3 regions of the Bacillus sp. LQ01 genome follow, and region 1 is predicted to be linked to each of the others. Evidence: riboswitches for the same ligand, from Rfam matches in the RefSeq annotation. Region 1 holds a riboswitch; each other region holds the start of a gene.
What was found. Region 1 has a riboswitch for thiamine pyrophosphate ahead of thiT (energy-coupled thiamine transporter ThiT). Riboswitches for the same ligand answer to the same signal wherever they lie in the genome.
Positions count from the first base shown of each region.

Region 2: it holds a riboswitch for thiamine pyrophosphate, as region 1 does, so the genes downstream of both, AC22L0_RS24020 (MTH1187 family thiamine-binding protein) here and thiT (energy-coupled thiamine transporter ThiT) in region 1, are expected to answer to the same signal.
Region 3: it holds a riboswitch for thiamine pyrophosphate, as region 1 does, so the genes downstream of both, tenA (thiaminase II) here and thiT (energy-coupled thiamine transporter ThiT) in region 1, are expected to answer to the same signal.

Region 1 is NZ_JBYEZL010000002.1:63,225-66,431, forward strand. It holds gene AC22L0_RS12620 (sensor histidine kinase) at 1-765, shown strand, start outside; gene thiT (energy-coupled thiamine transporter ThiT) at 974-1,642, opposite strand; TPP riboswitch at 1,729-1,830, opposite strand; gene AC22L0_RS12630 (FeoA family protein) at 2,025-2,252, shown strand; gene feoB (ferrous iron transport protein B) at 2,249-3,207, shown strand, end outside.
Region 2 is NZ_JBYEZL010000004.1:114,332-117,538, reverse strand. It holds gene AC22L0_RS24030 (ABC transporter substrate-binding protein) at 1-957, opposite strand, end outside; gene AC22L0_RS24025 (ABC transporter permease) at 954-1,727, opposite strand; gene AC22L0_RS24020 (MTH1187 family thiamine-binding protein) at 1,699-2,019, opposite strand; TPP riboswitch at 2,121-2,222, opposite strand; gene AC22L0_RS24015 (non-ribosomal peptide synthetase family protein) at 2,275-3,207, opposite strand, start outside.
Region 3 is NZ_JBYEZL010000001.1:4,122-7,328, reverse strand. It holds gene AC22L0_RS00095 (ABC transporter permease) at 1-392, opposite strand, end outside; gene AC22L0_RS00090 (ABC transporter ATP-binding protein) at 392-1,141, opposite strand; gene tenA (thiaminase II) at 1,110-1,805, opposite strand; TPP riboswitch at 1,891-1,994, opposite strand; TPP riboswitch at 2,055-2,166, opposite strand; gene AC22L0_RS00080 (SH3 domain-containing protein) at 2,436-3,207, shown strand, end outside.

The sequences.
Region 1 (3,207 bases):
GGAGATTTATCGAAAAATATTAATGTGCTATCAAATAAACTCCATTCCCATATTGGACAGTTAGAAGAAGATATTGAAAAGGAAAGAAAGTTAGAAAATACACGGAAAGAATTCATTTCTGGTGTTTCGCATGAATTAAAAACACCGCTAAGTATTATGAAAAGTTGTATTTCCATTTTAAAAGACGGGGTAGCTGAGCATAAAAAAGAGTATTATTTTCAAGCGATGGAGAGAGAAGTAGACAAAATGGATACTTTAATTTTGGATATGCTTGAGTTAGCTAAATTTGAATCTGGTACATATAAAATGAAAAAGTCTTCGTTTTATATTGATACAGTAATTGAAGATATATGTGAACATCTATCTGTGGAAATAGAGAAAAAAGAACTTCATGTTCATAAAAATATACATTCATTTGAAGTGATTGCAAATCAAGGCCGGATTGAACAAGTCATCGTTAACTTCATTACGAATGCCATACGTTATACACCAAATAAAGAAGATATTATTATTTCTACAATAGATGAGAAGGATCGTATAAAAGTGTGCATTGAAAATAAAGGTACTCACATTGAAGAAGAACAATTAGATAAAATTTGGGATCGTTTTTATCGAGTGGATACAGCTCGTCAGCGTTCACAAGGTGGGACGGGACTTGGGCTTGCTATTTCTAAAAATATTTTAGAATTACACGATGCTGAATATGGAGTGAAAAATACAGAAGACGGTGTATTATTTTACTTTTACTTACCGAAAAAAGCGTAGATAATGCATGCTACGCTTTTTTTAATTTATTTTCATATTATCTTTACCTAATCTTTATTTTTAAGCGATATAATCTGGTTAGAAAATGAGGTTATGTAAGGAGTCGATGAACCGTGCATAGCAATTGGCTAAGTATAATGGTATTTATTTTCTTTTGCGCATTTATTGTATTTTTAATTAATATTACGATATGAAAAAAGAGCGCTCATTAAGCGCCCTTTTTTTGTGTATTCATTTGATAAGCACTGATGCTTTTGAATAAGCGTGGGGAAGTGAGGAATAAAAATATAAGTAAAACTGTACATAAAATAAAAGAACCAAGCATTGTACTTCCATTTACGATTAATGAATATAACACAGCTGATTGACCTTTCGGCGCATATTGTCCCCAGAAAATAATACCGGCAATAAAGTGACAGAAATAGCGAGCAAAGCTACCGACAAATGTAGCAAGGATAATGTAAACAAGGATTTTCTTACCATGGTTTTGTTTTGCTGAAGGTTTTTCATTGCGACTACCTAAACTTGAATGTTCTTCACTATTTTCATTAGACGTTAAAAGTGCTTTTTGAATTGGACGATAGAATAAGCCAGCAAATCCGATAAAAGCAAAGGCAATGAAGTACTCAATGAATGCTTGAACAGGTGTTAAAATATAAGCATCCCCCACGACTATTTGTAATAGTCCCCAAACTAAACCACCTAAGAAAGCTGATTTAAAGCCCCAGCGGTAAGCAATAATAAAAATAGGAATCATAGCGAATGAGATAGAACCGCCTGTTGGAAGTTTAAGTGATAATGGTAAAATATCGATAATCATGGCGAAGGCTGCAAGAATAGCAGATTCGATCATCGCTTGTAAATTGGTGTTACGCATGTTGTCTCCCCCTAAATCCAAGTTGTACAAAAAAGAATAGATATCATAGGAGGATACGAAATACGTAAATAAAAATGAGGTATGTATTTCGGACGTTTGCACAATCCCTGCGTTAGCATTAACTAACAGGTTCGAAGGGTCGGAACGAAGTGTTCCCTCTCAGCGGCATGGCTCCCCCAGTGATAACGAGATTCTTTATTTGCTATTGTTTATTGTAAGCGAAATGGATGAGAATGGCAAACGAATACAGTATGACAATAATTGAAATAGAATTGTAGCGAAATGTTAATAAATATGAAGCAAAAGGGTATAGTACAAGAGAAATTGGGTGTGGTATAATTTTTTTGAAAATAATTATCATTCTCTTCTGAGGGGGAAGGTTATGAGTTTAGTAGATATTAAAATTGGAGAGAAAGTGTTAGTAAAAAGTATTCAGTCTTTAGATCAGCTATTAAAGCGTAGACTAGCTGCTTTCGGTCTTGCTGAAGGAAGCGAACTTCGCCTGAAACAGAAAGCGATGTTCAAAGGTCCTTGTACATTGGAGTGTCGTGGACAGTTAATTAGTATTCGTCATTGTGACGCGAAAATGATAAAGGTGGAATTAGCGTGAATAAGGTAGCTTTGCTAGGGAATCCGAATACAGGGAAGACATCATTATTTAATGCACTTACTGGTTCTTATGAGTATGTAGGAAACTGGAGCGGTGTAACAGTAGAAAAGAAGGTTGGTAAATTAAAAGATAGACAAGGAACATTAATTGATTTACCAGGTGTTTATGATTTAAATCCAGTTTCACGTGATGAAGGTGTTGTAACAAACTTTCTATTAACAGAAGAATTTAATCATATGTTAAATATCGTAGATTCCTCGCAGTTTGAAAGAAATATGCATTTAACGTTGCAATTACTTGAATTTGGTAAGCCAGTCTCAATTGGTTTAAACATGGTTGATGTGGCGAAGCAAAGAGGAATTGTCATTAATGTAAAACGATTATCAGAACTATTAGGTGTAACAGTCGTTCCTGTTGTTGCAAGAAGTGGAAAAGGCTGTGAAGAACTGCTTACGACTCTTAAAGAAAATGACAAAAAAGAGAAAAAGCCATTCCTTATTTCATATGGTGTACAAATGGATGAAGGAATTGGAGAAGTAATTGCTCTTTTAGAGACAGCGAATTACGAGCATCCGAGATGGTTAGCACTTCAATTTTTAAGCAATAACGAAGTAGTAGAAAAAGAAATGAAAGCATTACCAATTTATAAGGAACTCATAGCCATTCGATCTCGCTTAGAAGGAAAACTTGATTGTACGTTAGAAGAGCACATTTACAAAACTCGTGAAGCGTATATTGAAAAGTTAAAAACAAATGTTATGAAGCATGAGAAAGAAGGAAAAATTCCTTTTTCAGAAAAAATTGATAGATTAATTACACATAAAATTTTAGGACTTCCAATCTTTTTAGCAGTTATGTTTTTTATTTTTCAGGTTACGTTTACGTGGATTGGTACACCTTTATCTGATATGTTAGATGAGTTTTTTGGTGGCCAGCTTACGGATTGGGTGACGGC
Region 2 (3,207 bases), on a different contig from region 1:
TACATCGATTTTCTTTTTAATAACTTTGTTGTCATATAAGAAATTCATGTAATTCGTCCAAATTTCTTCCTTCTGTACTCCCCATGCTTTAGCATCATCTTGATACTTCGTACTTAACCATTTTTGGCTTTCTTGAACTAAATCTTTATTCACATCTGGAACAGCTTTAATTAAAATATCAGCAGCCTCTTTCGGTTCCTTAATTGCAAAATTATAACCTTCTGTCGTTGCACTCATAAACTTTTTCACAAAGTCTTTATCTTGCTTCGTATGTTTTTCACTCGTAATAATAACAGGACTATAGAAATCAAGCGCTGGATCTAAGTCCTTCACCATAATCGTATTTAACTCTTTTCCTTGACGCTTCGCTTCAATACCATCCCAACCGTAATAAATCCATTCGAAATCTGCATCACGGCCAATTGATTTAAAGAAATCTGTTTGTCCTAAGATGATTTTTTCAACTTTATTAAAATCAGCTTGATGTTTATCCATAATCGTCTTTAATGTCGCTTCTTCTGCTGGTCCTCCCCAGCCGCCGTAACGTTTACCTTCAAAATCTTTCGGTGACGTCATATTGTCTTTCTTAAGCGATGCAAACGCTGAAGTGTTATGCTGAATAATCGCTCCTACAGATACAACAGGAATTCCTTCTACACGAGCTAACGTTACATTTTCTTGTGCACTTATTGCGAAGTCTGCTTTTCCTGATGCTATCATTTGCTCTGCTGTTACATTGTCACCTGGTTGAATAATTTCTACATCTAATCCTTGCTTTTTGTAATAATCTTTCGTTTTCGCTACATACAAGCCAGTATGATTCGTATTTGGAAACCAATCTAATACTACTTTTACTTTTTGATCTTTACTTGCACTTTCTTCTTTCTTCGCCGGATTACATCCAGCCACACCTACCGCTACTAAGGCAGCTAACATAACTTTCAAACCTTTTTTCATTTTCTGCCGTCCTTTCTATATATCCATGGTGCTGTTATTCTTGCCATAAACTCTACGATAAAATACAGGCATAATGTCACCATAACGATGATTGCTGCAACACCAAATACTCGGGCAGTCAAAAAGGATTTTGTAGCCCTCGTAAGCATAACGCCTAATCCTTCACTTGCACCGAGCCATTCTCCGATAATTGCCCCCATTACGCTATATGTAACTGCAATTTTTAAACCTGAGAAAAAGTATGGGAGCACTGCTGGAAATTTTACCTTCTGGTAAACTTGCCATTTCGTCGCCTTCATTGTTTGTAACAGTTTCAGCATATTTTTATCTACTGTTTGAAAACCTTCTAAAATACTAAGCGCAATTGGGAAGAAACAAACGAGTATTACGACCATTACTTTCGGCAACATCCCATATCCAAACCAAATAATAAATAGCGGTGCAAGTACAACAATTGGAATTGTTTGCGAAATAACGAGCAATGGATTTATTAAAATACGAAATAACGGTATAACATCCATAATAATTGCGATGCTCGTCCCCAATAAAATTGCAAAGAATAGTCCAATTATAACTTCCTGCAGTGTTTGCATCGTATTTGGTAATAGTAAATCTTTCATCCCAATTAATTCTTGAACAATGGCAGAAGGCTTTGGTAAAATCCACGGTTCGATTTTAAATAATGAAACAGATCCTTCCCATATCGCAATGAGAAGGATAAGCCAAATAGTTGTAATAAGTTTAGATTGCTTCTGGTTTTGCATATTCATCACGGTACTTCCAAACCTTTTCATCTATCGTTACACCAGTGCTTGGACGATAATGGATTTTAATAGAAGTAATCACTTCTTCTGCTCCAGCATCGACGCAAGCTTGTTGCGCACGTTTAACGACATCAAGAAGTACATCTAATTCTCCTTCCAAAGTTGTTTCCATTGCCCCTACTTCATAACGAACTCCCGATTGTTGCACAACTTCAATTGCTTTATCGACAACAGAATATACATCTTTCGTTTTCGCTTGTGGTACTACTGAAAATGACATTGTAACTTGTTGTGACATAATAAAATCCCCCTTATAAAATTAAATTTCAAAAATAAGAAAAGGCTTTCCTACTGCGTAGGAAAGCCTTGTATGCAAGTTATTACAGAATAACATATGCTACATCACTTTAAGTAACTCCCTACGCTGGCATTATCCAGATCAGGTTGAGGGTCGATGTTTACTTACATCCTCTCAGCCAATTGGCTCCCCGGTCCTTAATTCGTTTTCATTGTAGCATGATTTATTTTATTGAACAAACAAAAGCATGCATAATCATTTCATTATTTTTGGAAAATAACCAACTTTTTCACCATGAGCTAATAACTGCTGTATAAATTCTTTATTAATTGCTGGTACTATCAATTCTTTTTTCTTAATCCATTCATTCGTTCTACGTGTACCCATTACAATTTCAGATTGCTGTGCTCCATCTCCTGCAACTTGAGAAGCAATTAACTCTGCTATTACTTCATTTCCCTTCGCTAATGCAAGTCCGGTATTTACATATTCTGAAAGTGGAACCATTTCAAGATTGTATCCACACTCTCCAATTAGCTGTATAAATTGTTCAAACTCAATTTGATGTGGATGACAAATATGTAACGTCTCTCCTACAATTTGCGCATCTTGTAAATACGATACAATTGATTTACTAGCAAAATCAATTGGTGTGAAATCAACTTTCCACTTCACATTTGGTGCTTTCCCAATTAATAGCATTGTTTTAATAAGACGATAAAATGCGTTTCCTTCAATATTTTGTTGGAACGAACCTGTTTCTGAATGACATGCTAAATTACCTGCACGATAAATATTTCCGCGCAAACCATTTTTCATTGCTTCACGAACAATGTTTTCCGCTTGTAGTTTACTATTTGAATATACATTCTCTAAGTCTACACTGTAATTAAAATCACCAGTTTTCATGTATGTATCCCATTGATCTACCGCTAATTCTAACGGGATACCAATTGTAGAAATAAAATGGAATGTAGCACCTTTCTCCGCTAATGCTAGCATACGGCTAGTTCCTTGGACATTTATATTTTCAAATTGTTTTACATCTCCAAAATGTCTTACATCTGCACCGCAATGAATTATCGTATCCATCTTAGAACTGATGAACATAAATTCTTCTTCGCTCATCCCAAGATACTCTTCTCCCAGATCACCAGCTACGGCCTGTATACGCTGTAACCATTCTTC
Region 3 (3,207 bases), on a different contig from region 1:
AAAAACGTAATTAAAACTGTGACAACAACCTTACTCCAAATTGTGTATCCAAACCATAAAACAAATAGCGGAGCAAGCGCAGTAATCGGAATCGTTTGTGAAGCAACTAATAATGGATAAAATGCTCTCTCCATCCATGTACTCGCATTCATTAACATCGCTAGCCCTACACCTAATACGATAGAGATAACAACACCTATTAAAACGACGTATAACGTTGCAGGTAAATGAACTGTAAATAATATGTCTTTTAGTTTCCATATCTTCATTACAATCGCAGAAGGTGACGGTAAAATGTACATCTCATCTACAATTCTTGCTCCTATTTCCCACACAGCTAGTAAAATACTAGAAAGTGTAATAGCAGGAACTAATTCTTTCAATCGGTTCATCACACAAGTACCTGCCTTTGTAACATACTAAGAAGCTCATCTTTCAGCGCTAATACTTCCGGTTTATATAAATCTTTTCGTGTTCTGTTATGATCAAGCGGTACAGTCCGCTCAGTCAAAGTCGTTATCGGCTGCTGTTCCACTACTAAAACTCGGTTTGAAAGAAATAACGCTTCTTCAACATCATGAGTAATGAATAAAATTGTTTTTTCCCACTCTTGCCATTGTTCAAACAACCATTCTTGCAAAGAGGTCTTCGTTAAAGCATCCAACGCACTAAATGGTTCATCTAACAGCAATATTTCCCCGCCTGTTAATAAAGTTCGAATAAAAGATACACGTTGTCTCATACCACCAGATAAATCTTTCGGATATTTTTTCTCATACCCTTGCAAACCAAATTTATGTAACAGTTCCTTTGCCTTTACTTGTGCTTCTTTCTTCTGTACACCTTGGCACTCTAGCGGCAGGGCAGCATTCTCAATAATTGTTCTCCACGGCAAAAGCATATCTTTTTGCGGCATATATCCTACAGGATGGTGCTTTGTTTCTGTCAGTTCTATCTGTCCAGTACTTACCTTTTCTAGACCTGTAATAAGGCGAAATAAAGTACTTTTCCCACATCCACTCGGTCCGATAATACTGACAAACTCTTTCTCATGTATAGAAGCATTTAATTCATGGATGATTGGTTTCTCATCGTAATGAAAAGAAACATTATGAAACTGTAGTATGTTCTTGCTCCTCAAATCCCCACATCTCCTTACGATAGGACATATCCCAGAATAAATATTCAAATCGACTGGAATATAAGAAAATCTCCTCTAATCTTTCTAGTTCTGTCTCAGACTTTCCCACTGCCATTTCATTTAATAAATCTATTAACCAAATACACAGATTACCGTATTCTCCCGAACTATATCCTTGAATCCACTCACCAAAAAACTCATGATCTCTTGCTCCAGGAATATCATTTAAACGCTTTCCAATTTCCCAATAGCTCCACATACATGGAAGAAGCGCTGCTATTAATTCCGCAAGTGTGCCATTTTGAGATACAGACATCATGTAATTTGTATAAGCTAAATTTTTAGCAGATGGTTTCGCAGACTCTATCTCCTCTATAGAAATTCCAAGTCTTTTTGCATATTGTTTATGGATTGTCATTTCGCCATTTAATATTCCATCAATTTGTTCAGCGAACTTTCCCATTACTTGTGGATTCGTTGCTTTTACAACACCAATCGCATATAACTTTGCATAATCTAGCAGATATAAATAATCTTGAATAATATAATACTGGAATTTATCTTTTTCTAACGTGCCATCTCCCATACCTACTACAAACGGATGATTATGACTCATCTCCCAAACCGGTTGCACAGTTTCTAATAATCTATCGCAAAATTTCATTTCTCTATCCCCTTTCAATATATGTATCTAAATAAAAAACCACTTCTATATATAAGAAGTGGTTACAGCAAATAAAGTTATACATTTATTCGATGTTCCACTTCCCTTCGCTAGTATTACCTAGATCAGGTGTTGTAAGGGTTAAGGATTATTCCTCTCTCAGCAAATCAAGCACCCCTAGTGGTTTCAATATGAAATTTTCAAATAAAAAAGCCCCGTTTCTATACGCAAAGAAACGGGGACTCATTGTTAGTGTCCGAATTGCTTCCCTACGCTAGCATAATCTAGATCAGGTAATAAAAAGGATCAAAGGCTTACGGCCTACTCTCAGCTGGCAACACCAGCTCTCCTAGCAAACTATATAATTATCACTGTCAGTATAACACCCTAATAAGACATCATCAACTTTTTTAATTTTCTTAATTATTAACAGAATATCAAATTTATACAATACATACATTCTATTTTAGAAAATAAAACCCCAATTAATTGCATAAGAAGGAATCATTATCCTCAAAAAATTTATTTTTATATTGATTTCATATTACATTTATGTGAATACACCCACTATATTATATCTTTATACTATAATAAAATTACAACTATACAACTAGAGGAGGTCTCTATTCCATGAATATGAAAGCTACTGCTTTAACAGCAACTACTGTAGCGATTGCTTCTTTACTTCCTTCTATGGGTGAAACAAATGTACAAAAAGCAAACGCTGAACAATTATCTAATATTAAAACTGGGTATGTCAAAGTCGATCAAGTAGCATTACATACAGAAGATAACGTAAAAAGCACATCAATTGATACAATTCGCTTTAATACAAAAGTGAACATCCTTGAAACAACTAATGAGTGGTATAAAGTATCTGTTCATAATAAAGTAGGTTATGTACAAAAAGATGCTATTTTACTAAAAAACAAACTTCATTCTAATGATCAATACATCGTTAATGCTAATGCATTAAACGTTCGCTCTGAACCTAATTTAGAATCTTCCATTTTAGATGTATTACCAAATGGCAAGTTTATTACCATTCAAGAAGATCAAGGCGAATGGTATAAAATATCGCATAATGGCCAAACAGGTTACGTACAAAAAGCATTCATCTCTAATGGTTCACAACCCTTAGTAAAAGGAATCACCGTTCAAAATAATACAAAATATACTGTTGCAACACCTAATCTAAATGTACGTAGCAACGCTAGTACAAGTAGCCCTCTACTCGGTTCATTACAAAACGGTACACAAGTACAAGTAGTAGAAACTGTAGGAACTTGGTATAAAATTCGTTTTGGCACAGGATACGGATATGTAGCAAAACACTATGTAGTACAAAATCAACCACAAGCTAAAACAGATCAACCTTCATCAATTCCAGCTGCTTTCAAAT